DNA from 2 places in the Chelativorans sp. M5D2P16 genome. Region 1 is predicted to be linked to the other one. Evidence: riboswitches for the same ligand, from Rfam matches in the RefSeq annotation. Region 1 holds a riboswitch; the other holds the start of a gene.

What was found. A riboswitch is a leader RNA that binds a small molecule or an ion and turns the genes downstream of it on or off. The one in region 1 is predicted to bind cobalamin.
Positions count from the first base shown of each region.
Region 2: linked by a shared signal. The riboswitch ahead of SIN08_RS01985 (ABC transporter substrate-binding protein) and the one ahead of SIN08_RS01135 (CbtB domain-containing protein) in region 1 are both predicted to bind cobalamin.

Region 1 covers NZ_JAXQNM010000003.1:66,654-82,466, forward strand. The annotation lists gene cobW (cobalamin biosynthesis protein CobW) at 1-199, opposite strand, end outside; gene SIN08_RS01125 (DUF1636 family protein) at 196-633, opposite strand; cobalamin riboswitch at 671-883, opposite strand; gene SIN08_RS01130 (GIY-YIG nuclease family protein) at 989-1,276, shown strand; cobalamin riboswitch at 1,494-1,691, shown strand; gene SIN08_RS01135 (CbtB domain-containing protein) at 1,728-1,901, shown strand; gene SIN08_RS01140 (CbtA family protein) at 1,921-2,655, shown strand; gene cobU (bifunctional adenosylcobinamide kinase/adenosylcobinamide-phosphate guanylyltransferase) at 2,648-3,160, shown strand; gene cobO (cob(I)yrinic acid a,c-diamide adenosyltransferase) at 3,162-3,776, shown strand; gene SIN08_RS01155 (cobyric acid synthase) at 3,990-5,447, shown strand; gene cbiB (adenosylcobinamide-phosphate synthase CbiB) at 5,431-6,399, opposite strand; gene cobD (threonine-phosphate decarboxylase CobD) at 6,398-7,432, shown strand; gene SIN08_RS01170 (protein tyrosine phosphatase) at 7,443-7,973, shown strand; partial or broken gene SIN08_RS01175 (malonyl-CoA decarboxylase domain-containing protein) at 8,091-8,837, opposite strand; gene SIN08_RS01180 (sugar-binding transcriptional regulator) at 8,952-9,893, shown strand; gene SIN08_RS01185 (amylo-alpha-1,6-glucosidase) at 10,037-12,241, opposite strand; gene SIN08_RS01190 (glycosyltransferase family 4 protein) at 12,274-13,365, opposite strand; gene SIN08_RS01195 (CaiB/BaiF CoA-transferase family protein) at 13,954-15,129, shown strand; gene SIN08_RS01200 (ABC transporter substrate-binding protein) at 15,150-15,813, shown strand, end outside.
Region 2 covers NZ_JAXQNM010000003.1:229,284-245,096, reverse strand. The annotation lists gene SIN08_RS01995 (ABC transporter ATP-binding protein) at 1-48, opposite strand, end outside; gene SIN08_RS01990 (iron ABC transporter permease) at 45-1,046, opposite strand; gene SIN08_RS01985 (ABC transporter substrate-binding protein) at 1,070-2,125, opposite strand; cobalamin riboswitch at 2,276-2,515, opposite strand; gene SIN08_RS01980 (NAD(P)/FAD-dependent oxidoreductase) at 2,577-3,506, opposite strand; gene SIN08_RS01975 (Rrf2 family transcriptional regulator) at 3,832-4,338, shown strand; gene SIN08_RS01970 (sensor histidine kinase) at 4,697-6,598, shown strand; gene SIN08_RS01965 (sigma-54 dependent transcriptional regulator) at 6,595-7,941, shown strand; gene SIN08_RS01960 (MbcA/ParS/Xre antitoxin family protein) at 8,092-8,505, shown strand; gene SIN08_RS01955 (RES family NAD+ phosphorylase) at 8,502-9,215, shown strand; gene SIN08_RS01950 (AraC family transcriptional regulator) at 9,252-10,271, opposite strand; gene SIN08_RS01945 (tetratricopeptide repeat protein) at 10,378-11,715, shown strand; gene SIN08_RS01940 (efflux RND transporter periplasmic adaptor subunit) at 12,034-13,236, shown strand; gene SIN08_RS01935 (efflux RND transporter permease subunit) at 13,233-15,813, shown strand, end outside.

The DNA.
Region 1 (15,813 bases):
CATCGTCGTCCGTGCACCCCTCGAGCCCGCAATTGCGCAGGATCTCGCCGTCGATGCCGATATCGCCGAACTCATTGACGAGCACGGCGATCCGGCGCCCGCCTGCCTGTTCCAGCACGTTGCGGATCAGCGTCGTCTTACCGGCGCCCAGAAAACCGGTGATCACCGTGCAGGGCACGCGTTGGAGAGCGGCGGTCATGGAATCTCCTTCAGGCTGTCATAGGTGGGAATGCGTGCGATAAGCCCCCGCTTGAGCGCCTGGGGCCGGCCGCGAAAGGGCATGAAGCCGTCCTCGGAGCGGGCGAACAGCGCCGCACCCGCGATCAGGTCTTCGCCGCTGCCCGGCTGCAACTCGCCGAAGACATAGGACCAGCACCCCTCGCGCAGGATCGCCGCGGAAAGGCCGCGCTTGCAGTTGCCGAGGCAGGCCACCTGCCGCACGCGCACACCGCCTTCCGCGCCAGCCCGGGCCGCCTCCCTGGCAAGCCGGCTGCCCGGGCGGGGCACATCGTCGCCATCTCCCGGACGCCGGCACGAGCTGCACACGACGACGGTCACCGCCTCGAGCGGGTCCGGTTCGCAGAAATCGCTGGTGGAAGAAGAATCCGCCGGTTCTGGAAAGTCGCTTTTCAAAGTCGCATCCTTTGCCCGGGTCACCCGCCGGGCGGTAGGCGTTCACAATCACGACGGCAGGTCTCCTGGCTCACGGATCACCGCCTTCCGCCGCCTTCCCGAATGCCCGGCCGGGCTTTCAGTGGCCTTGTGGCGAAGGGCTCTCCGCTTACAGTTGCGGGGACAGCTGCGGAATTGCCCGAAGGCGCACCGCATTCCCTCTTAGCTCCCGTCCGGAAGGGACGCGAGAACCGTCGGCGGCCATTTAGAGCCGGCACGACGGCGCTGTCAACGCGATTGCGCTCACATACCGGGTCATCTCTGCGAATGTAACTTCTCGTTGAGCTCGCCTGGTTCTTATGCTCTGGTCAGATGCATGGGAGGGTATGTCTACATTCTCGCATCGCGCAAAAACGGCACGCTCTATACGGGAGTTACCAGTGATCTCGAGCAGAGAATTTGGGAGCATCGCGAGGGCATCACTGGTGGTTTCACCGTAAAGTACGGCGTGAAGCGGCTGGTGTGGTATCGCGACTATCATGACATCCGCGACGCGATCGAAGACGAGAAGCGCATCAAGAGATGGCGCCGGAAATGGAAACTCGAACTGATCGAATCCGTGAACCCGCAATGGGACGATCTCTACGAGACACTGAACGGATAGCGAACCACCCCACCGCGTCATCCCGGCCGACCAGCGGGAGAGCCGGGACCCATTGAGAGGCGCAGGCGGATGCTGGGTTCGGCGAGGCGGTGATGGCGGGCGCCCCGGCGAATACCCGGCCGCGCTGCCCAATGGGTCCCGGATAACCCTCCGGGTTTCCGGGATGACGGAGGTGTGGCGCGCAAAATTCGTCCTTGCCCGCGCGCGCATTTCAGCTAAGGTCTGGCGCGTCGTCGGTTCCCCTTGGGGACGAGAGAGGGAACGCGGTAGGGGCCAGGGCCCTGATCCGCGGCTGCCCCCGCAACTGTAAGCGGCGAGCTCAGCCCGAGCGCCACTGGAGCTTTCAAGGCTTTGGGAAGGCGGGCGAAGCCGAGACCCGCGAGCCAGGAGACCTGCCGCCGGCGGAAACGAAACCTGGAATGCCCTCGGGCGGAGGGCGAAAGGATTGACGATGACAGCTTCCACGACATTTCCCGCCGAATCGGTGAAATCGCGCGTTCTCCCGCTCCTGATGACCGGCTTCCTGGGGCTTTTCATTGTCGGCTTCGCCGGCTTTGCCCAGATGGACGTCGTCCACAACGCCGGACACGACTACCGCCACTCCATGGCCTTTCCCTGCCACTGAGCGTAAAAAGGCCGATATCATGTCTGTTTTCAGGAATGCGGTGTTCCTCGCCGCGATTGCCGGCCTGTTTGCCGGCATCGTGATGACGGGGCTGCAGAGCTTCTTCACAGTGCCGCTGATTCTCGAGGCCGAAACCTACGAATCGGCCGCGCCCGCGCACGATCATGGTGGCGAACACGCCCACGAGGCGGCCGCCGGCGACCACCATCACGGCGGGGAAGCCTGGGCGCCGGCCGACGGCGCGGAGCGAACCTTCTACACCGCGCTCGCCAACATCGTCACCGGCATCGGCTTCGGCCTGCTGCTTGTCGCCGTCTCGGAGCTTGCCGGCGGCATCGGCGGCTGGCGGCAGGGGGTCGTCTGGGGTTTGGCCGGTTTCTCGGTCTTCACGCTGGCGCCGGGCCTTGGCCTGCCGCCGGAACTGCCGGGCATGCCCGCCGCCGATCTCTTCGCGCGCCAGTTCTGGTGGGTCGCCACCGCCGCTGCCACCGCGGCCGGCCTGGCGCTGATCGCCTTCGGGCGCAATCCGCTGCTGGCCGTGCTCGGCGTGGGTCTGATCATAGCGCCGCACATCGTCGGCGCGCCGCAGCCGGTGACGCACGAAACGGATGTCCCAGCGGATCTGCATCGGCGCTTCGTCATGGCAGTGACGATGACGAACCTCGTCTTCTGGGTGGTTCTGGGCGGTGCTGCCGGCTTCCTGCGGACGCGCTTTGCCGAGGGGCTGGGCACGGCGCGAAGCAGCCTTGCCTGAGGGGCACCTCACCCTGGTCCTCGGCGGCGCACGCTCCGGCAAGAGCCGCCACGCCGAGGCCCTCATCGAAGCCTGTCCCGCGCCCTGGACCTATATCGCGACGGCGCAGGCCTTCGACGGGGAGATGCAGGCGCGCATAGCCGAGCATCGCAGCCGGCGCGGGGGAAATTGGCGGGCCATTGAGGCTCCCCTCGCGTTGCCTGAGGCGCTCGCCGACGTTCCGGACGGCCAGCCGGTGCTCGTTGACTGCCTGACGCTCTGGTTGACCAACGTCATTCTGGCAGAACGGGACGTCGAGGCGGAATGCGGCCGGCTCGTCGAGGCTCTGAAAAGCCCGCGCGGGCCGTGGGTCGTCGTCTCCAACGAGGTGGGGCTTGGCATCGTGCCGGAAAACCCGCTCGCCCGGCGCTTTCGCGACGCGGCGGGAAGCCTGAACCAAAAGGTCGCGGCCGGGGCCGGAAGCGTGGTCTTCATGGTCGCCGGCCTGCCGATGAAGGTGAAGTGACATGCACGAGATCGAAGACAAGGATGCAGAACGCCACAAGGCCAAGATGGCCAAGCGCAAGGCGGTGCAGGACGCGGAAGTTGCGGAAAAGAAGATCGAGAAGGGTCTCCTGATCGTCAACACCGGGCCGGGCAAGGGCAAGTCCACCGCCGCCTTCGGCCTGGCGCTGAGAATGTTGGGCTATGGCCGGCGTGTCGGGGTCGTGCAGTTCATCAAGGGCGCCTGGCATACGGGTGAGAAAGACGCCCTCGCCCGTTTCGGCGACCAGGTGGAATGGCACGCCATGGGCGAAGGCTTCACCTGGGAGACACAGGATCTGAAGCGCGACATCGCCGCCGCCGAGCGGGCCTGGGGGAAGGCCAAGGAACTGATGGCCGACCCTGCCTTCGGCCTCGTCATCCTCGACGAGCTCAACATCGCCCTGCGTTACGACTATCTCGACCTGGACGCGGTCGTGGAAGGGCTTCAGGCCCGCCGGGCGGACCTCCACGTCGTCGTGACCGGGCGCAATGCCAAGCCGCAGCTCATCGAAGCGGCCGACCTCGTCACCGAGATGGGCCAGGTGAAGCACCACTTCGGCGCCGGCGTGAAGGCGCAGCAGGGGATCGAGTTTTAGGCCTCAAGGTGCATAGACGGAAATGCCGGTGCGCTCCCATGTATCCTCGTCATTCCGGAAGCCGCAGCGAAGCGGAGGCTGTCCGGGATCCATTCCGGAACGCGGGAAGGAATGGATCCCGGCTCGCGGAAGCTCCGCTCCCTTGGTCGGGATGACGGCGAAGGCGCGTAGGGGCGCCGGCACGTCTTGTTGGTTCTCCCACGCGAGGCGCCCATGCCCGCGCTGATGTTTCAGGGCACAGGCTCGGATGTGGGCAAGTCGCTGATCGTCGCCGGGCTTTGCCGCGCCTTCGCCGACCGGGGCCTCATCGTCCGTCCGTTCAAGCCGCAGAACATGTCGAACAATGCCGCCGTGACGGTCGACGGCGGGGAGATCGGCCGGGCGCAGGCGCTCCAGGCGCGTGCAGCGCGGGAGGAACCGAGCGTCCACATGAACCCGGTGCTTTTGAAGCCGCAGAGCGAGGTGGGCGCCCAGGTGGTGGTGCGGGGCAAGGTCGTCGCCAGCGCCGGGGCCGCCGCTTACCAGTCGATGAAGACGGATCTGCTTGGCGACGTGCTCGACAGCTTCCGCCGTCTCAAGGCGGAAGCCGACCTCGTGCTGGTGGAAGGCGCCGGCAGTGCCTCGGAGACCAATCTGCGGGCAAACGACATTGCCAACATGGGTTTCGCGCGGGCGGGCGGCCTCCCCGTCGTGCTGATCGGCGACATCGACCGCGGCGGCGTGATCGCCAGCCTCGTCGGCACGAAGCACGTGATCGATCCGGCCGACGCCGCACTCATCCGCGGCTTCATCGTCAACCGCTTCCGCGGCGATCCGGCCCTGTTCTCCTCGGGGATGGAAGAGATCGCACGGTTGACCGGCTGGGCACCCTTCGGGCTCGTCCCCTTTTTCGATCAGGCGCGGCGGCTTCCGGCGGAAGACGCGCTGGCGCTGACGCAGAAACATGTCTCCTACGAAGGCAGGGGCCGCATTAGGATCGCCGTGCCGATCCTGCCGCATATCTCGAACTTCGACGATTTCGACCCGCTGGAGGCCGAGCCGGAGGTCGAGCTGGTGCGCGTGTGGCCGGGCGCGGCGCTGCCGGGCGATGCCGCGCTCGTCCTCCTGCCCGGTTCGAAATCCACCATCTCCGATCTCGCGGCGCTCCGACAAGCCGGGTTCGACATCGACATTCGCGCGCATCTGCGGCGCGGCGGCTTTGTCGTGGGCCTGTGCGGCGGCTTCCAGATGCTCGGCCGCACGATATCCGACCCGAACGGGATCGAGGGCCCGCCGGGCACGGTGGAAGGCCTCGGCCTTCTTAACGTCGCGACCGTCTTATCTGCGGAAAAGACATTGCGCCCCTCCGAAGGCCGGACGGCGGACGGCATCTCTTTCAAGGGCTACGAGATGCATATGGGCCGGACGACCGGGCCGGACTGCACGCGCCCCTTCGCGCGGCTTGCCGAGGGCCGGGCGGACGGCGCGGTCTCCGCGAATGGGCAGGTCTTCGGGACCTATATGCACGGCCTCTTTGCCGACGACCGGCAGCGCTCGGCCTGGCTCGAACGGCTCGGCGGTGCGGCCTCGGATCTCGACTACGAGGCTGGCGTGGAGGACACGCTGGATGCCCTGGCGCGGCATCTCGAAACCCATCTCGACCTTGACGGGCTTCTCAGCCATGCAGCATGACGAGCCCCGCCAGAACGCCCAGAAGCGCGATCAGCAGCGCGTCGGCCGTGCGATAGAGCTTGAGGGCACGGCGGATGTCGGCGGCACGCGCTTCCCGCCGTCCCCCCTCGCCCATGGTGGCGTCCGCGACCGCCACGCCGCCATAGATGCGCGGGCCCGCGAGCGCCAGGCCGAGCGCGCCCGCCATCGCCGCCTCCGGCCAGCCGGCATTGGGCGAGCGGTGCCGGCGGGCGTCGCGCAGCACGGTACGCCAGACCTTTGCCGGCGAGGCTTCACCGGTGAGCCGCGCCGCCGCCACGAGGAGCAGTGCAGTCAGCCGCGAGGCTGGCAGGTTGGCCAGGTCGTCGAGACGGGCGGCGGCCCAGCCGAAGGCCTTGTGACGCGGCGTGCGGTGGCCAATCATGCTGTCGGCGGTGTTGACGGCCTTGTAGACGAGCGCGCCGGGAAATCCCAGCACCGCCAGCCAGAAGGCCGGCGCCACCACGCCGTCGGAGAAGTTTTCCGCCAGGCTTTCGATGGCTGCACGGGAAATTCCCGCTTCGTCGAGCTCGGCCGTGTCGCGCCCGACGATCTGAGAAACGGCCTTTCGTCCGGCCGCCAAACCTTCCGTCTCCAGCGCCTCTGCCACGGCTTCGACATGGGCGGCAAGGCTGCGCTGGGCGAGGAGCGTGCTGGCGAGCAATGCGGTGAGGAGGAGCCCAGCGCCGGCGCCGAGCGAGGACTGGACGAGCCAGCCGATCCCGCCGGCGATCAGGACCAGCACCGCCAGCGCGACCATGCCGCCAGCGCGCCGGCCGCCCTTCGGCCATTCGGCGCGGTTGAGCCGGCGGTCGAGAAAACCGATCAGCCCGCCCATCCAGGTGACCGGGTGGCCGATGGCGCCGAACAGGCGGTCGGGATAGCCGATCACCCGTTCGATGGCGAGCGACAGGAAGGCTAGAATGAGGGTCATGGCATCGCGTCTGGAAGACCTGGGCAGTGAAGTGACCGATCACGGCGGCAGCCTCGGGCGCGCCGAGACGCTGTTCCCGGGCGCCCCGAAGCCGTGGCTCGATCTTTCCACGGGTATCAACCCCTACTCCTATCCGCTTCCCGACTTTCCGGCCAGCGCCTTTGAACGCCTTCCCGAAGAAGAAGCACTTCGGGACCTCGCCGACATCGCCGCCCGCGCCTATGGCGCCCCGGCCGGCGCCAACGTCGCGGCAGCGCCGGGAACGCAAATCCTGCTGCCGCTCGTCGCAGCATGCGTGCCGCCGGGCAAAGCCGCCGTGCTCTCGCCCACCTATGCCGAGCACCGGCGCGCCGCCGCGCTCGCCGGGCACGACGTGCGAGAGGTTCAGGATTTCGCCACGCTGTTCGACGCGGATCTTGCGATATTGGTGAACCCGAACAATCCGGATGGCCGCGTGATCAACCGCGCCGACCTTCTGGCGCTTGCCAGGCACATGCGGGAAAGGGGCGGTCTCCTCGTCGTGGACGAGGCCTTCATGGATGTGGGGCCCGAGGCGGAGCGGCTGGACGGGGACGTGGAGGCGGGTGGCATCGTCGTGCTGCGCTCCTTCGGAAAGTTTTTCGGGCTCGCGGGCCTGCGCCTCGGCTTCGCCATCGCGGCCCGGCCGCTGGCGCAGGTCTTGCGCGCCAGGCTCGGGCCTTGGGCCGTCGGCGGCCCGGCGCTGGCGGTCGGCCGCGCGGCCCTTTCAGATTTTCAGTGGCAGGCGGAAATGCGTGCGAAGCTGATGAAACGAACCGCCGCGCTCGACGTTTTGCTGGCCGAGAGCGGGATCGCCGCTGCCGGCGGCACGCCGCTGTTCCGCTTCCTGCGCACACACGAGGCTGAAAGCCTTTTCAATGCGCTCGGGCGGGACGGTATATTGGTGCGCAATTTTAGTGGCGACCTGCACGCCTTGCGCGTAGGATTACCGGGCGATGAGGATGCGTTCGACCGGCTTTCCCGATCCCTCCGCCGCTGGCGGCACGCGGGCTAGGAACCTGGCCATGATCCATGTGACACCCCTTTCCTGCCTGACCGACATCCTGGAGACGACGCGCGCCAGCCACCTCGTCTCTCTGCTCTCCACCGAGGCCGAGCCGCCGCGGCCCGCCCACCTCGATCCGTCCTGCTGCCTTCACCTGTCCATGAACGATATCGTCGAGGAGATGCCGGAGCTGGTCGCCCCCTCGCGCGCGCATGTCGAAAATCTGCTCGATTTCGCCTACGGCTGGAACCGTGCCGCGCCGCTCGTCGTGCACTGCTTTGCCGGCATCAGCCGCTCCACAGCGGCCGCCTACACGATCGCCGCCGCCCTCCAGCCCGCCCACGACGAGATGGAACTTGCCCGCGAGCTGCGCCGCCTTGCTCCTTCAGCCACGCCGAATGCCCGCATCATCGCGCTCGCCGACGACCTTCTCGGCCGCCAGGGCCGCATGGTCGAGGCGATCCGCGCGATCGGCCGCGGCGCCGAGGCCTTCGAGGGCACGCCGTTTGCCTTGCGCATCGATGTCGCGGGCAAGGGGCGTCGGTCGTAGAGGGCCAAGTCCTTAGAATTGCCAAAGAGGGGGTAGTGCCCTGTTGTTTAGAGAGCCCTACACCCCGCGCGCCGCCGGCTCGCCATCTTCGGTGAAAGCGCCGCCGCCCTCCGGGTCGTAGAGGTAGTTGACCATCAGCCCATGCGCCTCGCGCATGGCCTTGGGCGAGCGGTCGGCCACGAAATTGATCCGCTCCAGCCGCGCGCCGTTGCCGAGATGGAAGCGCGCGACCTGGTCCATCGGGCGGCCGCGCCGATCGCGCGCTTTCAGGAGATAGAAGGCTGCGGCCGCCATGAGCGCCGGGCGCAGGGCGGCCGCCTTGTCGGGATCATGCGGCCACTCGGGATCGTCCAGCAGCGCCAGTGCCGCCCTCTGCCGGTCGTCGAGTGGTGCCGGTCCGCCTGCCGCGCGCGCTTCGGCAAGCCAGTCCGCAAAGCCGCCGACGGGGGACAGTGTGACGAAGGTTTCAAGCTGCGGCAGTTCGCGGCGCAGGATCGCCGCCGCGTCCTTGATCAGGAACTTGCCGAAGGAGATGCCGCGCAGGCCGGGCCGGCAGTTGGAGATGGAATAGAATACGGCGACCGTGGCCTCCGCGGCGCGAATCACCTCACGGCCTTCCTTGAGGATCTCGTCGATCGCCGACGGCACCTCCCGCATCAGCGCGACGGAGAGGAAGATCAGCGGTTCGTCCGGCGCCCCGGGATGAAAATCGCCGAAGCAGCGTCTGTCCTCCGGTTCCAGCCGGTCGCGCAGCGCCTTGCGGCTGCCGATCTCGTGCACGGCTTCGCAGTGCATGATCTTGTCGCGAAGTGCAGCCGGCGCAGACCAGTCGATGGAACGTAGCACGAGAAGACCCCGGTGAAACCGCAGCGAGCCAGGATCTTGCTTCGACCACTTCCCGACGGGAAGGGTCAAGGCCTATTTCCACAAACGTCTTCAGGCTGGTAAATGCTGAAACGCTCGACAGGAGAAACATGAATGGTCGTGAATGGGGCTAAGCTGGACGATGCCGCGCGCGCGGCCTGGCTCTACTACGTCGCCGGCAACACGCAGGACCAGATCGCCGCGAAGCTGGGCGTATCGCGTCAGTCGGCCCAGCGGCTGGTCTCGCTGGCGGTTTCGGAAGGGCTGGTGAAGGTCCATATCGACTACCCCATCGCCCGCTGTCTCGACCTTTCGAAGGCGCTGCGCGAGACCTACGGATTGTCCTTCTGCGAAGTGGTGCCGACCGATCCCGATTCGACGTCGGCGACGCTGGGCGTCGCCCAGGCGACGGCGCTGGAGATCGAGCGATGGCTGCGCCGCTCCGATCCGTTGGTCATCGCCATCGGCACCGGGCGCACGCTGCGTGCCGCCGTCGAACAGCTCAGCACGATCGAATGCCCCCAGCACCGCGTTGTCTCGCTGACCGGCAACATCGCACCGGACGGCTCGGCCGCCTATTACAACGTGGTCTTCACCATGGCCGACAAGGTGAAGGCGCGGTTCTTCCCCATGCCGTTGCCCGTCATCGCCTCCTCCCGCGAGGAACGCGCTACCCTGCATAGCCAGCCCATGATCCGCACGACGCTGGATCTCGCGGCCAGGGCCGACGTGACCTTCGTCGGCATCGGCGAGCTCGATGACGAAGCGCCGCTCTACCTCGACGGCTTCATCACCAGGGAGGAACTCGGGGCACTGCAGGCGGCAGGCGGGCTGACGGAGATCGTCGGCTGGGCATTCGACGGCGAAGGCCGCCTGATCGAGGGCATCACCAACGAGCGCGTGGCGAGCGCGCCGATCCCGAGCCGGGAAACCTCGATGGTCATCGCCTCGGCCATGGGCCCCAGAAAGCTGCCCGGCATCCGCATCGCCCTGAAGGGCGGCCTGATCGGCGGCCTGATCACAAACGAGACCACGGCCGAGGCGCTGCTCGGCTAGAGCATTTCGCAGCCAAGTGGAATCATTCGGCGTGGCACAAATGCGGCGAAAACGAATAGATAGAGCACCCTGCTCCAGTGGCTGTCGTTTTCGACAGGTCGTGCATCTTTGCGCCTTCCTGCGTCCTGCCGAGCAGCTTCCCCTCAATACGTGGTAGTGACCACTACCTCGCCCTCGCGTTCGAGCACATGCACGACCACCTCGGTATCGACCTGCCGCAGTGAAACGTCGAGGCGGCCTTGGGGCAGGGTTAAGCCGCGCAGGGTCACCTCCTCCAGGAATTCCGGCAGCATGGGCTGGTGGAAAGTCAGCGTGCCCTGCGCCGCATCGATTGCCATGCCGAGGCAGGATTGCAGGATGGAGAGTGGGGCCACTGCGGCCCAGGCTTGCGGCGAGCAGGCGACGGGATAGAAGGTGGGGCCGCGGCTGCGCTGGCGCGGGAAACCGCAGAAAAGCTCCGGCAGGCGCCGCAGGTCGATATAGGTGGCGGCGGAAAACAGCCCCTCGAAGACGCGTGCCGTCTCTGCGCGGAAGCCGTAACGGGCGAGTCCGGCGGCGATCAGCGCGTTGTCGTGCGGCCAGACGGAGCCGTTGTGGTAGCTCATCGGGTTATAGCGCGCCTCGGTGGTGGCGACGGTGCGGATCCCCCATCCGGAAAAGGAGGAGCGGTCCATCAGGATATCCACAACGGAGCCGGCGCGTTCGGGATATGCGATCCCGGTGAACAGCGCGTGCCCGGCATTGGAGGAGCGTATGCGGCACGCGCGCTTGTCGCCGTCGAGCGCGAGCACATAGGTGCCCAGCTCCTCGTCGAAAAAGGCCCGATCGAATTGCGCGCGCAGTTGCTCGGCCCGAGCTTCGAACTCGATCGAGCGCCCGCGTATCCCGAGCGCCTGCGCCATCTGTGCAGCCGCCTTCCACGCGGCATAGACATAGCCTTGCACCTCGGCCATGGCGATGGGGCCGACGGCGAGCCGGCCGTCGGCATGGAAGACGGCGTCGTAAGAGTCCTTCCAGCCCTGGTTGGAAAGACCCTCCACCGTGCGCCGGCCATACTCCACGAAGCCGTCACCGTCGCGGTCGCCATATTTTGTGACCCAGGCAAGCGCTGCCTCGACGTGTGGCCATAATTCGCGGATCGACGCCACGTCGCCGGTGCGCTCTAGATAGCTGCCGGCAAGGAGGACGAAGAGCGGCGTGGCATCGACACTGCCGTAATAGCGGCGGAACGGCACCTCGCCCAATTCCGCCATCTCGCCGTAGCGTACTTCGTGCAGGATCTTGCCCGGCTCTGCATCGGCAGCCGGATCCTCGGTCTGCGCCTGATTGGCGGCCAGATGTCTGAGCACACCGCGGGCGATCGCCGGGTCCAGCCAGAGGGTCTGGAGCGCGGTGATCAGCGCATCCCGCCCGAAGACGGTGCTGAACCAGGGAATGCCGGCATAGGGATAGGGGCCGTCTTCGGTCTCCGTCATCAGCATGTAGAGGTCGGCCACGGCCCGCCGCACGGCCTCGTTGAAGACGTCGTTCGATGTGGTCACCGAAGCGGCATTTCCGACGGCGGCGCGCATGGCGCGACGGGCCTCGCGCAGGCCGGAGAAGAACTGCCGGCGCGGCGTCAGCTCCCACGGGCTTTCGCCGCAGGTCACCTCGACGAAGAACTGCCGCGTCTGCCGCGGCTTGAGCTCGATCTCGTAGACGGCGCGCCCGCCGGTCAGTTCCTTCGGTGCCGGGTCGAAGCGCAACGTCGTCTGCCGCTCTACACCGTCGAGCCCGGTATAGGCGAGCACGGTGCGGTCCGCCGACACTTTCGGCGTATGCAACTTGCCTCTCCTGGCCCGCCGCGCGCCGCGCACCTCGAACAGATCCGCGAAATCCGCGGCGAAGGCCAGTTCGAGCTGCACCCGCCGGGTGGACTCGTCGTAGTTGCGCACGCTCACCCGCTCGAAGCAGGTGGCGTTCCACAAGAACCGTGTACGGCGAATATGGATGACGTCGTGCTGCAGCTCGAGCCCGCCCTCCGCGTAAAGATCGGGATTTGTGAGGTCGAAGGTGAGAAGCGCATTGTCGTCGCGCAGCATGGAGCTCAACAGCAGCGGCCGCTCGCCACCGATCGTCAGGAAGAAGTGGGAGAGATAGCGCGTGTCGCGGCAATAGATGCCCTCGGGGCTGCCGGGTCCCGAGAGCGCGTCCCCGTTGTGGTCGAACATGGAGAAGGTGTCGCCGTCCTTCTGGGTGCGCGGTCGCCGCTCCTGGAGCGGAGCGGTGGCGGCGATGAAGAACTGCGGTGTTCGTACCGTGCCGAACTCGTCCGGCTGCGGCGCGAGAGGATCGGTGCGCTCGTCCATTGCACCCACCATTCGCTTTGCGCCTTGGAAACTCAAGCCACTGTCTGCACGCCCGCTCCCGCAGCTTCTGTCGGGAACGGAATCATGTGCATGCGATGGTGCATCAGAGAATCGTAAACGTCCAGATAGTCCCTCGCCATGCGGCTGGCGCTGAAGCGCTCCTCGAAAGCGCGGCGCACGCCGGCGCGGCTGATCGCGCCGACCCGGCCGACCGCGCTCACCGCCTCCTCGACGGAACCGACGATGTAGCCGGAAACACCTTCCTCCAGCACCTCCGGAACCGAGCCGCAGCGGAAGGCGATGGTCGGCGTGCCGCAAGCCATCGCCTCGATCATCACGAGTCCGAAAGGCTCCGGCCAGTCGATCGGAAAGAGAAGTGCCGATGCGTCGCCCAGGAAGGCCGCCTTCGCCGTCTCATCCACCTCGCCCACGTAATCGACGTTGGGATGGCGGTCGATCATCGGCTTGATCACGTCGCGCCAATAGTCCTCATCGGCCTTGTCCACCTTCGCAGCGATCTTCAGCGGCATGCCGCTCCTGACCGCAATCTCGATCGCCCTGTCCGGACGCTTCTCCGGTGAGACGCGGCCGAGAAAGGCGAGATAACCGCCCTGCCCGTGCGGGCTGAACGGGAGGATATCGAGCGGCAGCCCGTGCTGCACCGTGGCCGCCCAGTTCGCCATTGGCAGCGGACGGCGCTGGTCGTCGGAAATGGAGACCACGGGGATTTCCGGGAACGCCCGGTAGAAGGGCTGGAGGTCGGGGAGATCGAGCCGTCCGTGCAAGGTGGTCACGGTGCGGTGTGCAAAGGGGCGGATAAGGGGAAAGTGCAGGAGATCGATGTGGAAATGCAGGATGTCGAATTCATCCGACCTCTGCCGCACCTCTTCCAGCATGATCAGGTGGTAGGGAATGGGGTCCCTGATGGCGGGATCGAGCCTCAGCGCCTTTTCGGCACAGGGTACGAGCTCCGCCGATGTCAGCGAATCGCCCGAGGCGAACAGCGTCACCTCGTGTCCCTGGCAGGCCAGTTCCTCGGTGAGATAGGAGACAATGCGTTCCGTTCCGCCGTAGAGCTTCGGGGGAACGCTTTCGGCCAGCGGCGCAATCTGGGCGATCTTCATCGGCAACACCTCCTCTTTAGAGCAAGCATCACAAGGGTGCCCGGGAACGGGCGAAGGAACACCGAATGCGGGTAGTTCGCCGATGATTTAGGAGCCGTTTTGCCGGCGAAAAGAGGGGCCGCGCATTTTTGCACGAGGGCGGTCGCCTCAACCGCGCCTCGGGGGGTCGTGGGGGCCGGTCTTCGTCTACGAGGCGCGCTTTCTCGATATCGTCCCCGACCAGCGCATCATCTATGCCTTCGACATGCATTTCGGGGACAGGCGCGCCACGGAAGAAGGCATGGACCGGCTGCAGCCGTTTCTCGACGGCGCGCTTTAGGGCCTCGGCCGTTTGCGGCGCGAGGCGGGTTTTCGGTGCGGAGCCTCTCGCGCCTCTTCTGTCTTGAAGGTATCGGAATAGCGCCGGCAATCCCTCGCCGCGCGGCGGCAAGCGCTCGCCGTCGACCCGGCCGCGAAACGCCCCTTGCACGATATCCCATATTTAAATAGTTTCTTCACAAGAAAACAGGCTCACCCTTGTGGAGGAGACATGCCGAACCTATTCAAAGGCGCGCCCCGGACCGGACGGGCGGCCTGGGAGCACGCCCGATGACGGGTGCCGACAGTGCACAGGACGAGGATCTCCCGCTTGCCGGGCTCGTCGTGGTGGACATGAGCCAATTCCTTTCCGGGCCGTATTGCTCGCTGCGTCTCGTGGATCTCGGCGCGCGGGTGATCAAGATCGAGCGCCCGGGCGCCGGCGACCTGTCCCGCCAGCTTTATCTGAGCGACACGGAGATCGGCGGGGATTCGACCATCTTCCACGCCATCAACCGGGGCAAGGAGAGCCTTGCCGTCGACCTGAAGAACGCGGACGACCTTGCCGCCCTGCGCAAGCTCCTGAAACGGGCGGACGTGCTGATCCAGAATTTCCGCCCCGGGGTCATCGAGCGCCTCGGCCTCGACTATGCCTCCGTGCGCGCCATCAACCCGGGCATCGTCTACGCCTCGATCAGCGGCTATGGCGAAGACGGCCCGTGGGTGGCGCGGCCCGGCCAGGACCTGCTCGCGCAGGCGCGCTCCGGCGTCATGTGGCTGAGCGGCGACGACGGCCAGGGGCCCGTGCCCTTCGGCCTCGCGGTGGCCGACATGCTGGCCGGCGCGGCGGCCGCGCAGGGCATTCTCGCCCGCCTCGTGCGCCGCGGCATCACCGGCAAGGGGGGGCACGTGCAGACCAGCCTTCTGGAAGTGCTGGTGGACCTGCAATTCGAGGTCCTGACGACCTTCCTCAACGACGGTCGCCGCCTGCCCAGACGCTCGGCCGTGCGCAGCGCGCACGCTTATCTCGCCGCCCCCTACGGCGTCTATCCTGCAAGCGACGGCTTCATCGCCATCGCCATGACGCCGCTCCCCAAGCTCGCCGAGCTGATGGAGATCACCGCACTCGCGCCCTATCGCGACGATCCGGCGAGCTGGTTTTCCAAGCGCGACGAAATCAAGGCCATCATCGCCGAGCGGACGGCGGAGAAGACCGTCGGGGAGTGGCTCGCGATCCTCGAGCCGGCGGATATCTGGTGTTCCAAGGTGCTCGACTGGAACGACCTCATGGACCACGAGGGCTTCAAGCATCTGGACATGCTGCAGACCGTCCGCCGCGAGGACGGCGTGTCGATCACCACCACCGCCTCGCCCATCCGCCTCGGCGGACAGCGGGCCAAGGTCGACCGCGCCGCCCCGCGCGTCGGCGAACACAGCGAAAAGATCCGTCGGGAGTTCGGCCTGTGAGCACCGTCAAACTGAGAGGCATGACCTGGAACCATCCGCGCGGCTACGACCCGATGGTCGCCTGCGCGCGGCTTTGGCGCGAAAGGACCGGTGTCGAGATCGCCTGGGACGCGCGCTCGCTGCAGGATTTCGAATCCTTTTCCGTCGAAGAGCTTGCCCGCCGCTACGACCTGATTGTCATCGACCACCCGCATGTCGGCCAGATCACGGCTGAAGGGTGCCTTACCCCGCTCGACGTGCCGGGGCGCGAGGTGGACCGCGCCGCACTGGCCAAAGGCAGTATCGGGAGATCCTATCCGAGCTACGAATGGCAGGGGCACCAGTGGGCTTTTCCGATCGACGCGGCGGCCCAGGTGCAGGCCTGGCGGCCCGACCTTCTGGAACGCGCGCCGACGGTGTGGACGGAGGTGCAGGCGCTCGCCCGCGAGGGGCGCGTGCTCGTGCCACTGCGTCCGCCGCACTCGCTCATGTGCTTCTTCACCCTCGCCGCGCATCTCGGCCATCCTTGCGCGGAAACGTCCGGCGAAGAGGGCGCGCTGATCGATGAGGAGGCGGGCGCCACCGTCTTCGAGATCATGCGCGAGCTTGCGGATCTGGTGGATTCCGCCTGCATGGACATGGACCCCATCGCCGTTTCGGAGGCGATGGCAGAGGAAGGCGCCCGCATCGCCTGCGCGCCGCTCA
Region 2 (15,813 bases), 160 kb from region 1:
GGTCCGCCGCCCGGCCCGCCAGGTAAGATCATGCGCGGCGAGCCTCATCGTGCCACCGGCCGGTGGATGAGGATCATCGCGAAGGCGGGCGCCCCGACCAGTGCCGTCATGACGCCGATGGGAAGCACCTGCCCCGGTATAATCGTGCGCGACAGGATGTCTGCGGCGACCATGAAGGCCGCGCCGATCAAGGCGGAGGCCGGCAGCAGCACGCCATGGCGCACGCCCACCAGCAGCCGCGCCGCATGGGGGATGACCAGCCCGACAAAGCCGATCGAGCCGACGATGCTCACCATCGTCGCCGTCATGAAGGCCGCGGCCGCGATCAGCGCCGCATAGACGCGTTTCACCGGCACGCCGAGCGAGGCGGCGGATTGCGTTCCGAAGGCGAAGGCGTCGAGCGCCCGCGCGTGCCCCTGGCACAGGACGAATCCGGCGAGTGCCACGGGGACGGCGAGCCAGACATCCGGCCAGCGCACGCCGGAAAGGTTGCCCAGGAGCCAGAACATGATCCCGCGCGCCTGGTCCGCCGTGGCGGATTTGGTGACGATGAAGGAGGTGAGCGCGTTGAAGAGCTGGGAGCCGGCGACCCCGGCAAGAATGATGGCCGCCGGCCCCCTGCCGGCTCCGAGGGCCAGGAGCGCGACGAGGCCGAAGGCGATCAGCGCGCCGGCGAAGGCGCCGAGCGACAGCGTCAGAAAACCGGAACCGAGCCCCAGGATCGCCACGGCCACCGCGCCGCTCGAAGCGCCCGCGGAGATGCCGAGGATATAGGGGTCGGCGAGCGCGTTCCTGAGCAGCGACTGGAGCACGGCGCCGCAAAGCGCGAGCGAAGCGCCGCAACAGGCGGCGACCAGCGCACGCGCGATGCGATAGTTCCAGATGATGCCCTCGTCGATGGGATCGAGTGCATAGCCCGCCGCCCAGAGGCGGTTCGCCACGGTCTTCAGAACGGTCTCGACCGGAATGGACGTTTCGCCGACGGCGGCGCCGAGCGCCACCGCCCCGGTCAGGGTAACAGCGGCGAGCGTACCGCCCGCGAGCAGGCGAACCGGTGCGGATGCGGTTCTCACTTGGCCAGACCCACCTGCGCAAGGCCCTCGGCCAGAATCTCGATCCCCTCGATGGTGCGGATGGTCGGGTTCATCGCCTGCGCGTCCATGATCACGATCCGGTCCTCCCTGACCGCCGGCATGAGGCTGGTCACCGGATCGGTCCTGAGGAATTCCAGCTTCACTGCGAGATCGTCGGCGGGATAGCGCCGCCGGTCCATCTCGCCCGCGACGATGACCGTCGGGTCGGCCCTGGCGATGGTCTCCCAGCCGATGGTCGGCCACTCTTCCGCGCTGTCGATCACGTTGCGGATCCCGAGTGTCGACATGATGTAGGCGGGCGCGCCGCGGCGGCCGGCGACATAGGGGTCGGTCTGAAGTTCGGCGCTGGAGAACCAGAAGACGGCCGAGATGTCGCCGGTGAGCGTGGCGATCTTCTCCTTCGCCGCCGCCTCGCGTGCCTTCAGATCGGCGATCAGCGCCTCGCCGCGCTCCTTGACGTCGAAGATGCGGGCGAGGTCGTCGATCTCCCGGTAGATCAGGTCCATCGCGAAGGTCTCGGTGCGCAGGCCGTCACCGCCGGTCGAATTGTCCTTGCCGATGCAGTCGGCGGGCGCGGTGTAGACGGGAATGCCGAGGTCGGCGAACTGCGCGGTCGTCGCCACAACGCCCTTCGGGCCGATCTGCGACTCGAACTGCGTGGTGACGAGGGCGGGCTTGGCCGAGAGCACGCTTTCGAAGCTTGGCGCATTGTCGGCGAGCCGCGGGATCTCGGCGTTCACCGCCTCGAACTCCTCGAGAACGGGGCCGAGCCAGAGCGCCGTCCCGACGACCTTGTCGGCAAGTCCGAGAAGATAGAGGATCTCGGTCGAACTCTGGCCGACCGAAACGACGCGCTCGGGCGCCTGCTCGAAGGTTATCTCCTGGCCGCAGTTGGTGAGCGTCAGCGGATAGTGCGTCTGCTGCGCGAACGCAGCCTTGGGGGTGGCTGCGAAGAGGGTGGTGGCAGCGGCGGCGAGAAGGAAACGGAGAGTGCGGCTGTACAAGTGTCTGGTCCTCCGGAAAGGAAGCATGGCGGCACGGGCCCTGGCGCCGGAGGCGGCGTGCGGCTCGCATGGAACGTCCGCTACCGCCGGGACGGCGTAGCGGATCGTGGTCGATTGGTCCGGGAAATCAGGTCTGGCGTGTCGTCATGGTATCCTTTCCGAGCTTCCCCGCTCGTGATCGTGGACTTCCTTGACGGCAGGTCTCCTGGCTCACGGACCAACGGCCTCTCATCTGCCTTCCCGTGCCGGCCGGCACAGTGGCATGACGCGCGATCGCTGCGCGTCACGAGGATGATCGGCATCCGCTCACAGTTGCGGGGGCAGCCACGGATTCGGCCCCTTGCGGGTCTTCCTCACCGTGTTCCCTTTTAATCCCGGCGGCTTTCACCGCCGGGAACCGTCGATGCCCAGTTAGAATGGGGAATGCACCGGACGTCAAGATGGCCGGCAGAAACCGCCTTCGATATTCATTGTTCTTTTACGCAGCCGCGCTGGAAGGCCGTTGCGCCGGCTCGCCGAAGATCAGCGACTGGTGCGCGCCGAAACCGGCCATTGCTCCGGAAGCGGCGGCGAGCGTGGCGTTCGTCATGGCGCTGGCGGCATCGCCGGCTGCAAGAACGCCCGGCACGCTGGTGCGCTGCCTGCCGTCGACGCGGATGAAGGGACCGGTCGGCCCATCCTCGAAGGCGCAGCCGAGCTGGGCGCCCAGATCGCTGGAGAGGGCGGTCTTCGGAGCGACGAACAGGCCCGCCAGTTCCACTGTCCGGCCGTCGGCGAGGCGGACCGCTTGAAGCGCCGGTGCCGTGCCGAGGAGTTCGACGATCGGCGTGCGCTCGATCGCGGCGCCGCGCTCGGTGAGGAGCGCTTCCTGTTCCGCATCGGGTTCGAAGACCCCTTGCGTGAACAGGGTGGTGGGCCCCCAGTCGGGAACCAGCGTTGCCTGATGGACTGCGTTCGGTCCGCTCGCCAGCACGCCGATCGGACCTCCGCCCAATTCGTAGCCGTGGCAATAGGGGCAGTGCAGGACCGAGACGCCCCAGCGCTCCTCCAGCCCGTCGACCGCCGGCAGGGTGTCGCGCACACCGACCGCGAGGATGAGGCGTGCGCCAAGTTCCTCGCGGCCGTCGGCCAGCCTGACGCGAAAGGTATGGTCTTCACGGCGCGCGGTGACCGCTTCGCCCTCGACCTGGACGACGGTCGGATAGGCGGAGAGCTGCCGGGTGGCTTTCGCCATGATGGCGGCGGGTGCTTCGCCGTCCTGGCCGAGGAAGCCGTGGGAGGACCGCGCGAACCGGTTGCGCGGCTCTTTCTTGTCGACCAGCAGGACGCGGCGGCGCGCCCGCGCCAGCTGCAGGGCCGCCGACTGGCCGGCGAAGCTGCCGCCGACGATGATCACTTCGAAGGACATTCGCTCATCTCCATGTAATGTATCTTTTCAAGTTGCATAACGGACAGCGCTCGTCAACACAGAAAACATCACTTGTTACGTGAGCGCGTGTCTGATAGGAGGGAATGCGTTTCGTTGGGATGATCCGGTACGAGGAATCGCGGTCCCATGCCGGGCGTCCTCCGGAAAAGCGAAGCTTTGTCGGGGACCCATTCCGGAGCGCGGAAGAGTCACGAACGGATCCCGGATACCCTCCGTTGGGCTCCGGCTTGCGGGATGAGGCGCCTGAAGCGTGTTCGTTCAACAGGACCCGCTCTCGAGAGATCACCGAAGGAAGGACCGACCGATGCGACGCGACAGCCGCCTGTCCAGGATGCTCCATGTGCTGATCCACATGGACCGCCACTGCAAGCGTGCCACCTCCGAGACCATCTCGGGCATGCTCGGGACCAATCCGGTGGTCGTGCGGCGCATGATGGCAGGCCTGCGTGACAAGGGCTACGTCACCTCCGAGAAGGGGCATGGCGGCGGCTGGGAGCTTGCCTGCGGGCTCGAGGCAATCACCCTGCTGGACGTCTACAAAGCCATCGGCAGGCCGCCACTCTTCGCCATCGGCCCGTCGGTCGATCACCCCGAGTGCCTCGTTGAGCAGGCGGTCGACGCCCGGCTCGAGACAGCGCTGAACGATGCCGAGGCGCTTCTGCTCAAGCGCTTCGCGTCGATCACGGTCGCCGATCTGGCTGACGATTTCGTCACGCGGCTGGGAGATCGCGCCGCGGAGTGGGGGACGAGCTGCGGCGCGCACGACCCTCAGCACGGCAGGTGTTCGCCAGCGCCGATGAACGGGGCTTGAGAGGCCGTCCGAGCTGGACCGGCGGCCCGTCAGCCGCATAATGTCCATTACTCGTCTCCTGCTTCGGAGGAGCGGGAGCCCCCTCTCTGGCGATTTCTAAGGCTTAGCTTCGCTAAACCCAAGAACCGCTTTCTCCCCCGCCAAGGGGGAGATAACGCCGACGCTACCGTTGTTGCCAGTCGCCACGGTTTGCGAATTGCCGGCGCGCTTGTGCGCTCCGGGCTCCCGCTCCTCCAATCTCCCTGAGAAATTCGGGGAGACCCGGTCTTAAAGGGAAGGTCAGCCGTTGCGGCTTGCGTCGGCCCTGCCTTGGCGGCACATTGCGCCCCGGTTTCACCCCTTTCGGGAAGGACGCGACATGACCGAGCGCGGCGACGCGGCCGGTTGCCGCCAAGGAACGACGGCCGGCCAGGACGGCTGGAGGAAGACGGCGCGCGGCTGGCGGCTGCCGGTCGCGGCGCTGCTCGTGGTGCTTGCCGGCGCACTGATTGCCGTGAAGGGCGGGGCCTTCGCCACCAGCACCTATCTCGACCAGGCCGCCGCGCGCGGCGATACCACGCTGCGCCTGGCCGTGGCGGCGCTGCGCGGCCAACTCAACCGCTACGAGGCGCTGCCGGCGCTGATCGCCGACCACGCCCAGATCAAGGCGCTGCTGCGCGACCCGGCCTCCCCCGGCCTGCGTGCACAGGGCAACGCTTATCTGAAGGAAATCAACGCCCTTCTGGAATCCTCCGACATCTACGTCATGCAACCCGACGGTGAGACGATCGCGGCCAGCAACCATGACCGGGAGACGAGTTTCGTCGGCGAGAATTTCAGCTACCGGCCCTATTTCCAGGAGGCCATGGAGGGGCGGCGCGGGCGCTTCTTCGCGCTCGGCACGACATCGCTCAAGCGCGGCTATTATTTCTCCGCGCCCGTGATGGTCGATGGCGCGGTGCGCGGCGTGGTCGTCTTCAAGATCGACATCGAGCCGATCGAGGCCTCCTGGCGCGGCGGCGACCACGAGATCGTCGTCACCGACCCGGAGGGCATCGTCTTCATGACCGGCCGGCCGGAATGGCTCTACACCGGCCTTCTGCCGCTCACCCCCGCGCGGCTTGCGCGCACCGAGGCGTCGCGCCGCTATGCCGATACCAGGCTGCGCCCGTTTCCCTTCACCGCCGCCACCGAGGCCGGCCACGACCTGATGACCGTCTCGGCCGGCGGGCGGGAGCGGGAATACCTGGTGCGCGCGGAGGTCATGCCGGAAGCCGGCTGGACGGTGCGCGTGCTCCTGGAGACCGCCTCCGTGCGCGCCCAGGCGCTCACCAGCGTGGTTGCCGCGCTGCTTCTGCTCGGGCTTGCCGCACTCGCCGCCTTCATCTTCTTCCAGCGCCGCGCCCGGCTGCACGAGCGCATCGCCTTCCAGCGCCAGGCGCAGGAGCAGCTCGAACGGCGCGTCGAGGAGCGGACCGCCGATCTGGCGCTCGTCAACCGCCGGCTGGAAAAAGAGGTGGCGGAGCGGCGCGATGCCGAAAACCGGCTGCGCCAGACCCAGGCCGATCTCGTGCAGGCCGGCAAGCTCGCCGCGCTCGGCCAGATGTCGGCGGCTCTCAGCCACGAGTTCAATCAGCCGCTCGGCGCGGTGAAGACCTATGCCGACAACGCCGCCATCCTGATCGAGCGCAGCCGCCTTGCCGAGGCGCGCGACAATGTGATGCGGATCTCGGGTCTGACCGACCGTATGGCGGCGATCAGCCGCCACCTGCGCAATTTCGCCCGCAAGCCGAACCAGAAGCTCGGCCCTGTGGCGGTCGGCGAGGTGGTCGGCGACGCGCTGGAGCTTCTGGAAGGGCGGCTGAAGGCGGCGCGGGTGAAGGTCGCCGTCGATCTCGGCCCGGAGCCGCTGGCGGCCCGCGCCGGGCCCGTGCGCCTGCAGCAGGTGCTCGTCAATCTCCTCTCCAACGCCGTCGACGCGGTGGAGGGCCAGCCCGAAAGGATCGTCGCCCTGACGGCCCGCGCGAAGGGCGAGGAGGTGCTGATCACGGTGCGCGACAACGGGCCGAGCGTGCCGGAGGCCATTCGCGAGCGCATCTTCGATCCCTTCTTCACGACCAAGGGCGTGGGCAAGGGGCTGGGTCTCGGCCTGTCAATCTCCTACAACATCGTGAAGGATTTCGACGGCACCCTCGCGCTTGCCGAACATCCCGAGGGCGGCGCGGTCTTCACCGTCGCGCTGCACAGGGCCGAGGTCGCCGCCCGCGAGGCCGCCGAATGAGTGCGGGGCAGATATTGCTCGTCGACGACGAGGAGGAGCTGCGCCGCTCGGCCGCGCAATCGCTCGACCTCGCTGGCTTTTCCGTGACGGGTCTCGACGGGGCCGAGCGCGCCCTGGAGCGGGTCGGCTGCGGCTTCAACGGCATCGTCATCACCGATATCCGCATGCCCGGCATCGACGGTATGACGCTGATGAGCCGCATCCGCGAGATCGACGCCGATATCCCGGTGATCCTGATCACCGGCCACGGCGACGTGCAGCTCGCCGTCAAGGCGATGCGGGAAGGCGCCTACGATTTCATCGAGAAGCCCTTCAATGCCCAGCACCTCGGCGACATCGCCGCGCGCGCCCTCGACCGCCGCTCGCTCATTCTGGAAAACCGCCGCCTGCGGGCCGCCGCCGGCAAGCGCGACGACGTGGAGGCGCGGCTGCCCGGCCGCAGCCCGCTGATGGTCGACCTGCGCCACCGCCTGCGCGCGGTGGCCGCGACGGATGCCGACGTGCTGATCATCGGCGAGACCGGCACGGGCAAGGAGGTGGCCGCCCGCGCCATGCACGACGCCAGCCCGCGCGCCGAAAGGCCGTTCGTGGCCATCGATTGCGCGGCACTTCCCGAGACGCTGATCGAGAGCGAGCTTTTCGGCCACGAGGCGGGTGCCTTCCCGGGCGCCATGCGCGCCCGCTACGGCAAGTTCGAGCATGCACGCGGCGGCACCGTGCTTCTCGACGAGATCGGCTCCATGCCGCTCGATCTCCAGGCGAAGCTCTTGCGCGTCATCCAGGAGCGGGCGATCACGCGGCTCGGCTCCAACGAGACCGTGCCGCTCGACGTGCGCTTCGTCGCCGCCTCGAAATCGGACCTCGAGGCGGAGGCCGCGGCGGGCCGCTTCCGTGCCGACCTTCTCTACCGCCTCAACGTTGTCACGCTGCGCCTGCCGCCGCTCGCGGCACGCCGCGAGGACGTGCCGCTGCTTTTCCTCCAGCTCGTGCGCGAGGCGGCCGCGCGCTACCGGCTCGACGAGGTGGAGGTGCCACCGGGCATCGTGGCCGATATCGCCCGGCGCGAGTGGCCCGGCAATGTGCGTGAATTGCGCAACGCCGCCGACCGCTACGTGCTTGGGCTCGGCATCGACAACGAGGCGGCCGGGCAGGGAGATGCGGACGGCGGCCTTGCCGAACGCGTGGCCGCCTTCGAGCGGAGCGTGATCGCCGGCGCCCTGCAGGCCCATGGCGGTAGCCTGAAAGCGGTCTACGAGGCCCTCGGCATCTCGCGCAAGACGCTCTACGAGAAGATGCAGCGCCATGGGCTCCACCGGCACGACCACCGGGGGGAGGGCGGTTAGCCGGCGCGTGCAGACGGGCGCGGCGCGCTGAGGTGTATAGCGCCAGAGCCTCCCGAACTCTTGGGCTTGGCCGAAACATTTGGCCTTATATCATCTAAACCTTGCCAAATGGCCGTCCACGACCTATCTTTGGAAGGCAAGGAGACCGCAATGTCGCTGTTACAGCCAATCGATACCGTCGCCCGCGATTTCAGGCCGGCGCCGATCACCGACGCCGAGGCGGCGGCGATGTTCCGCGCCGTGGTCAACCTGTTCGGGCGATGGGGCCTGACAGACGAACAGGCCGGCGTGCTGCTCGACCTGCCGGCGCGCACCTACCGGCGCTGGAAGGCGGGCGAGATCGGCCGCATCGACCGTGACGGCAAGGCGCGTCTTTCCAACCTCATGGGCATCCACAAGGCGCTGCGCATCATCTTCCGCGAGCCGCAGCGCGCCTATGACTGGGTCGGCAAACCGAACGCCGCGTTCGGCGGGCGCTCCGCACTGGAGGTCATGCTGGAGGGCGAGCTGACCGATCTGATGCGGGTACGCCGCTATCTCGACGCCGAGCGGGGCGGCTGGTGAGCGAAGCCGCGCTTCCGCCTGTCTCGCATATCTCCTGGGATAGCGCGGTGCGGATCATCCGCAGCGTCTTCCCGCCCATCGACCTGTTCGAGGATATCGCCGACCCGGCCGACTGGCCGCTCATCCTTTCGGCCGAGCAGAAGACCAATCCGCGGCTGATGGAATCGGTCGGCAATCTCGACCTGGTGCCGCCCGAGCGGCGTGTCGCCGGCCCCGGTGCGACCTGGCTGATGGCGCCCTTCACCCATGTCAGTCCCGACCGGCCGAGCCGATTCAGCGCCGGACATTTCGGCGTGCTTTACGCGGGGCGCACGTTCGAAACGGCGCTCTTCGAAACCATCCATCACCACGAGCGCTTCATGGTCCGAACCGGCGAGGCGCCCGGCTGGACATCGCAGTTTCGCGAAATCCTCCTCGACATCGACACCCGATTGCACGACCTGCGCGGCGACGAAGCGCGCTGGAAAGCCGTCCTCGACGCAAACGATTACCGGGCCGGCCAGGAACTGGGCGCCGCGCTTCACCGCGTCGGCTCCGACGGGATCGTCTATCCAAGCGTGCGGCATGAAGGCGGCGCGTGCGCAGGGCTCTTCTATCCCGACTGCGCAGCCAACCCCAGGCAGAGCCGGCACATCGACTACCACTGGAACGGCAACCGCGTCGATTTCTACCGCGACGCCGGCAGACACGAGGTCTTCCGGGTCATCTGACGTTGCCGGGCGTCATAGCGCGGGTTCGCCGCCCCATCATGGGCGCGCCATGTGCTCGCGCCGCCAGGCGGCCGGCGGTGTGCCGAAGGCTCGCCTGAAGGCGCGTGTGAAGGCGGCCTCGGATTCATAACCGACGTCGTAGGCGATCTGTGCGATCGGTGCGGAGGTGTCACGCAATTGCGTGGAGGCCCGCTCGAAGCGCAGTCGGGCGAGATAGCGCATCGGGGGGTCGCCGATGGCGCGCGTGAAGCGCTCGGCGAAAGCGGAGCGGGAGCAGGCCAGTTCCCGCGCCAGCGCCTCCGTCGTCCAGCGCCGTGCGAGTTGTCCGTGGAGGAGCGCCAGCGCCCGCCCGACCACCGGATCCCGCACCGCCGCCGCCCAGACATTCACGCCCGGCGGCTGTGCGGCGAAATAGCGGCGCACAGCCTCCATGAACAGAAGCTCGGCGAGCTTTGCAAGCAGCGTGCGCGAACGGGCGTTGTCCTGTGCCAGTTCGCGCGCTGCGAAGCGAAAGGAACTCTCGATCCAGTCGCCCGCGGGTCCCTCGGCGGCCTTCAGCGTCAAAACGCTGGGCAGCATCGCCGTAAGCGCTGTCTGAGGGAGGGTGCTGCCCAGGAAGCCGCACAGGATGCGGGTCCGCGCGCCGCCGCCGCCATAAACGATCCGCGCGAGCGTGCCGTCGGGTGCCGGTTGGATGAGGTGATCGGCGTTCACCGGCTTGAGGTTCAGGGCGCTTCCCATCAGGTGATCGTCGTTGCGCGGCAGGACGACGATCTCTCCGGCGTCGACGGAGACCGCCGGCCGGTCACCCACCTTCAAAACAAGATGTCCTTCGGTGACATAGTGATAGGCGATGATGTGGCGCGGCTCGGGGGTGAACGGCGTGCAGTCCTCCGGTCCGACCTTGGCCGTGATGCACCACGGCGCGGTGAACTCGGCATCGAGGAAAATGCCGCCCGAAAGACGCATCGTGCCCAACATGTCGAGCAGCGCGTCCATCACGGTTCTCCCCTGGCGAAGCGGCGCCGCGGTCAAGAGTTCCGGCGCCTCGGTCATTATCCGTGCCCGGAGAACAGTCTAGCAGCAAACCCGCCGCTTCGGGAGCCGAAAGGCCGCCCGCAGCCGCGACAACGTTTTCCAGACCTCATGGAGGAGACCAACGATGATTTCAGACCGTCAAGGCAATGCCTTGTCCGGCGCCCCGGCCGAGGCCGCGGAGCTGTTCGACGCCGCCGTGGACGCTTTCAACATCTATCGCGGAGACCCGATCGCCCTCGTGGACCGGGCGATCGGGATATCGCCCGATTTTACCATGGCGCATATTCTCAAGGCGCATCTGCTCGGCTTGGCGACGGAGCCCGAGGCCACCAAAGCCGCAAAGAAGATCGTCGCCGGGACGAAACGACTGAAGCTCTCCGATCGCGAGGCATCGCATCTGGCCGCGCTCGATCTTCTCCTCGCCGGCCGGTGGACCGCGGCGGCCGAAGCGCTCGATCGCCATAACATGCTTTACCCGCGCGATATGGTCGCCCTTCAGTCCGGCCATCTGATGGATTTCTACCGCGCCAGTTCCCGGGATCTGCGCGACCGCGTCGCCCGCGTGCTGCCGAAATGGTCGCCGGACACGCCGGGTTATTCCATTGTCCTTGGTATGTATGCCTTCGGGCTGGAGGAGGCGGGCGACTACGTGCGCGCCGAGGATGCCGGCCGCCAGGCGGTCGACCTGCAGCCGCTCGACTGCTGGGCGCACCATGCCGTCGCCCACGTCATGGAGATGCAGGGGCGCGCCGAAGACGGCATCGGCTGGATGATCGCCCGTGAACCGCACTGGTCCGGCGATGACAACTTCTTCAAGGTGCACAACTGGTGGCATCGCTCGCTCTGCCACCTCGATCTGGGTCAGGTGGAGGAGGTGTTCGCGCTCTATGACGGTCCCATCCGCCGGGACCGTAGCACCGTCGCCTTGGACATGGTCGACGCGTCGGCGCTTCTGTGGCGGCTGCATGCCGCCGGCCACGATGTCGGCGCACGCTGGCACGAGCTCGCCGCAACCTGGGACAGCCATGCCGACGGCCGCACTTATCCCTTCAACGACTGGCATGCGGCCATGGCCTATCTCGGTGCCGGACGCCGTCGCGATGTGGACCGCATCCTGACGGCCTATCGCAACGGCCAGGACGAGAACGAAGTCGCCGATTGGGGCCGGCGGACGGCCGTTCCCCTGATCGAGGGTTTTGCCGCCTTTGCCGAAGGCGACTACGAGCGGGCGGCCGAACGCCTCCACGGTGCGCGCTTCATCGCCAATTCCTTCGGCGGCAGCCATGCGCAGCGGGACGTCATCGACTGGACCCTGACGGAAGCCTCGCTGCGCGGCGGCCTGTCCGGCATGGCCGAGGCGCTCGCGAGCGAGCGGCTCGCGCTGAAGCCCCACAGCCCGGTCAACAAGACCTTCCTCAAGCGGGCGGGCACGACCGCGCCCGAGGGCCGGCGGGCGGCCTGAATTCTCGGGAACGCCCGTCCTCTTGGTTCGGGTGGGCGTTCCCAAAGCCGCAAGCCGGCAAAAGACGCGCCTGCCGTGCGGGTCAGGCCTCGCACGGCACGCAAGCTGATAGTTTCCATCATCTTTTTTGAATTGACAATCTGGCCGAAAGGTGAATGAAACGGCGACCGTTCCATGTCGGGTGCCGGCCGAAAGCGATCCGTGAGGACGACCGGCGTGCATCGACAGGATGGTGGGTGGGCTGAGCGTTCATTTTCTAGCAGCAGCACTTTCCTTCCGATAATCAAACTGGTTGCCAGAACAAGGATTCCCCCGGTCATGATCAAGCGGTTCGTCATCGCGCTTCTTCTTCTTGTCCTTGTTTGCGGCGGTATCGTCGGCTTCAATCTCTACCGCAATCAGGCGATTCAAGAGTTCTTCGCCAACATGCCCGTACAGCCGGTGGCGGTTTCGACCGTGACGGTGGAGCCGGCTCAATGGACCCCGGAGATCGAGGCGATCGGTACCGTCAGCGCCACGAACGGCGTCGATCTGACGGTCGAGGCGGCGGGCACCGTCAGTGAAATCGCCTTCGAGGCGAACGAGGAAGTGGAAAAGGACGCTCTCCTCGTCCAGCTCGACGATGCCATGCAGCGCGCCGATCTGGCCTCGGCCCAGGCGCAGGCCAGGCTCGACGAAGCCAATCTGCAGCGCGCGCTGGAGCTGCAGCGCCGCCAGGTGGGTGCCGAGGTGAACGTGGAATCGGCGCGCGCCGCGGCCGAGGCCTCGCAGGCCGCGGTCGCCAAGGCGCAGGCGGCGATCGACCAGAAGCAGATCAACGCGCCCTTTGCCGGCATCATGGGCATTCCGCGGGTGCAGCTCGGCCAGTACATCACGCCGGGAACCGTCGTCGCCACGCTGCAGAGCCTGGAGGTCATGCGCGTGGACTTCACCGTTCCCGAGCAGGAATTGCCGAACCTCAAGATCGGCCAAGCCGTGCGGCTCGGGCTCACCGGCGATGAATTGCCCTTCGAGGGCACCATCAGGGGCATCGATCCGAAGATCGATCCGGTTTCGCGCCTCGTCAACGTGCGGGCCGAGGTCACCAAGCCCGAAGGGAGGCTGACGCCCGGCCAGTTCGTCGAGGTCCGCGTCATCCTGCCGGACGAGGACGGCGTGCTCGCCGTGCCGCAGACGGCCGTCGTGGCGAGCCTCTACGGCGATCACGTGTACGTGGTCGTGCCGGCTGACGAGCAGGACGCGGACGCCTCTGCGGCGTCGGACGCCCAAGCGGCCGGTGAGGGCGGTGAGGACGCCGGTGGCCAAGGCAGCCAGCAAGACGCGCCCTCCCTGGTGGTCAAACAGGTCTTCGTGGAGACGGGCCGGCGCAGCGGGGAGCAGGTGGAGATCCGCAAGGGCATCTCGGCAGGCGACAGGATCGTCACCGCTGGCCAGAACCGGCTCAATAACGGCACCCCCGTCAACGTCTCCGAGGACGACGCCGACACATCTGGGGAAAGCGCACAGGCGAGCGGACAATGAGCTTCTCCGACATCTTCATCCGCCGCCCGGTCCTGTCCACGGTCCTGGGCGCTCTCATCCTGCTTCTCGGCCTCCAGAGCGTCATCAATCTTCAGGTGCGCCAGTATCCGGAGGTCGAGGAGACGGTCATCACCATCACGACGGCCTATCCCGGCGCCAGCGCGGACCTGATCCAGGGTTTCATCAGCGCCCCCATCGCGCGGGCCGTCTCGACGACGGAGAACATCGACTACGTCACCTCCCAGAGTCGGCCGTCGAGCAGCACGGTCACGGTGCAGATGAAGCTGGGTTCCGACCCGGACACGGCGCTGACGGAGGTCATGTCCAAGGTTCAGGGCGTGCGCGGAGAGCTGCCCGACGAGGCCGAGGACCCGGTGATCGTCAAGGGCACCGGCGAGCAGTTCGCCATCATGTATCTGGCGATGCAGAGCCCGAACATGACGGCCGAGCAGCTCACCGAATATATCGAGCGCGTCATCCGGCCCCGTGCGTCCACCGTCCAGGGCGTGGCGGAGGTGCAGATCCTGGGTGCTGCCAATTATTCGATGCGGGTGTGGGTCGATCCGGTCCAGCTCGCCGCGCGCGGCATGACCGCCTCGGAAGTGCTCGACGCCATCAACGCCTCGAACTTCCTGGCCGCGCCGGGCAAGACCGAGAACACCTATGTTGCCTATCCGATCACTGTCGAATCGACGCTGCAGACGGCCGAGGCCTTCGGAGCCCTGCCGCTGAAGTCGGAGAACGGCGAGGTGGTCAGACTGCGCGACGTGGCCAATGTCGAGCTGGGCGCGGAAAGCACCGACACGATCGTCAATTTCAACGGCGAGCCGGGCATCTTCATCGGCATCTATCCAACCCCCGACGCCAATCCGCTGGATACGGCGGCGGCGATGATCGAGGAACTGCCGGCGATCCAGTCAAGCCTGCCCGACGGCATGACCATCACCATGGTCTATGACGCCACCGAGCAGATCGGCGCCTCGATCGAGGAGGTGTTCAAGACCATCGGCGAAGCGGTGGTGATCGTCATCCTCGTCATCCTCCTGTTCCTCGGTTCCTTCCGCTCGGTGCTGATGCCGATCGTGACCATCCCGCTGTCGCTGATCGGGGTGTGTTTCGTCCTCTTCGCCTTCGGCTATTCGATCAATCTCCTCTCGCTTTTGGCCATGGTGCTGGCGATCGGCCTCGTGGTCGACGACGCCATCGTGGTGGTGGAGAACATCCACCGGCACATGGAAGACGAGGGCATGTCGGCCATGCAGGCCGCCTTCAACGGCATGCGCGAGATCTCCTCGGCCGTCATCGCCATGACGATCACGCTCGCCGCGGTGTTTGCGCCGCTCGCCTTTACCGGCGGGCTCACCGGGGCGCTGTTCCGCGAGTTCGCCGTCACGCTCGCCGGCGCGGTCATCCTGTCGGGCGTGGTGGCGCTGACCATCACCCCGATGATGAGCGCGCGCATCCTGCGGGCAGGGAACCCCAGCCGCTTTCAGGCCTTCATCGACCGAACCTTCGAGCGCGTGGAAAACCGCTACGAGCGCCTCGTGGCGGGGTCGCTCAAATACCGGCCGGTGACGCTGATGATCGTCGTCGCGCTCGTCGCGGTCACCGGGTTCATGTTCTTCAACACCTCGAGCGAGCTTGCACCCGAAGAGGACCAGGGCGCGCTCTTCTCGCTGATCACGGCGCCGCGTTACGCCACCTCGGAATACACCGCCCGCTACGTCGACCAGATGATGCAGGTGACCGAGGACCTGCCGGAACTGCGGGCCAGCTTCTCGGCCGTCGCCTTCGGTGGCGGAACCAACGAAGGTTTCGCGGTGTGGGCGTTCAAGGACTGGGCGGACCGCGACCGCTCGCAGGCCGAGATCCAGCAGGACATCCAGGGCCGCATTTCCGGGGTAACAGGCGTGGAGGCGTTCGTCTTCGCGCCGCCGACCCTGCCGGGCACCGGCGGCGGCCTGCCGATCTCGGTCGTCCTCCAGTCGACCGGCGATCCTGCCCAGGTCTACGAGGTGGCCGAGGAGATCAAGCAGGAGGCGGAAGCATCCGGTCGCTTCATCGTCGTCCAGAACTCGCTGTCCTTCGACGCGCCGCAGGTCACGGTGACGATCGACCGCAATCGCGCCGCCGCGCTCAACCTCTCGGTCCGCGACATCGCCGGCACGCTGGGTCTGCTGGTCGGCGGCGGTTCGATCGCCCAGTTCGACCGCGAGTCGCAGAGCTACGACATCATCATGCAGGTGCCGCAGGCTTATCGGAACAATCCGGAGCGCCTGGGCGACCTTTTCGTGCGTAGCGTGACCGGCGAGATGGTGCCGCTCTCGGCAGTGGTGAACATCTCCACCAACGCCTCGCCCGCCTCCATCGAGCAGTTCAACCAGCTCAACTCGGCGACGATATCGGCGCTGCCGCGCCCCGGCGTGACAACGGGTGCCGGCCTGGAGACGATCGAGAACATCGCGCTTCAGAACATGCCGGCCGGCTTCTTCATCGACTATTCCGGCCAGTCGCGGCTGGAGAAGGAGCAGGGCCAGACGACGCTGATCGCCTTCGTGCTCGCCGTCGTTATCATCT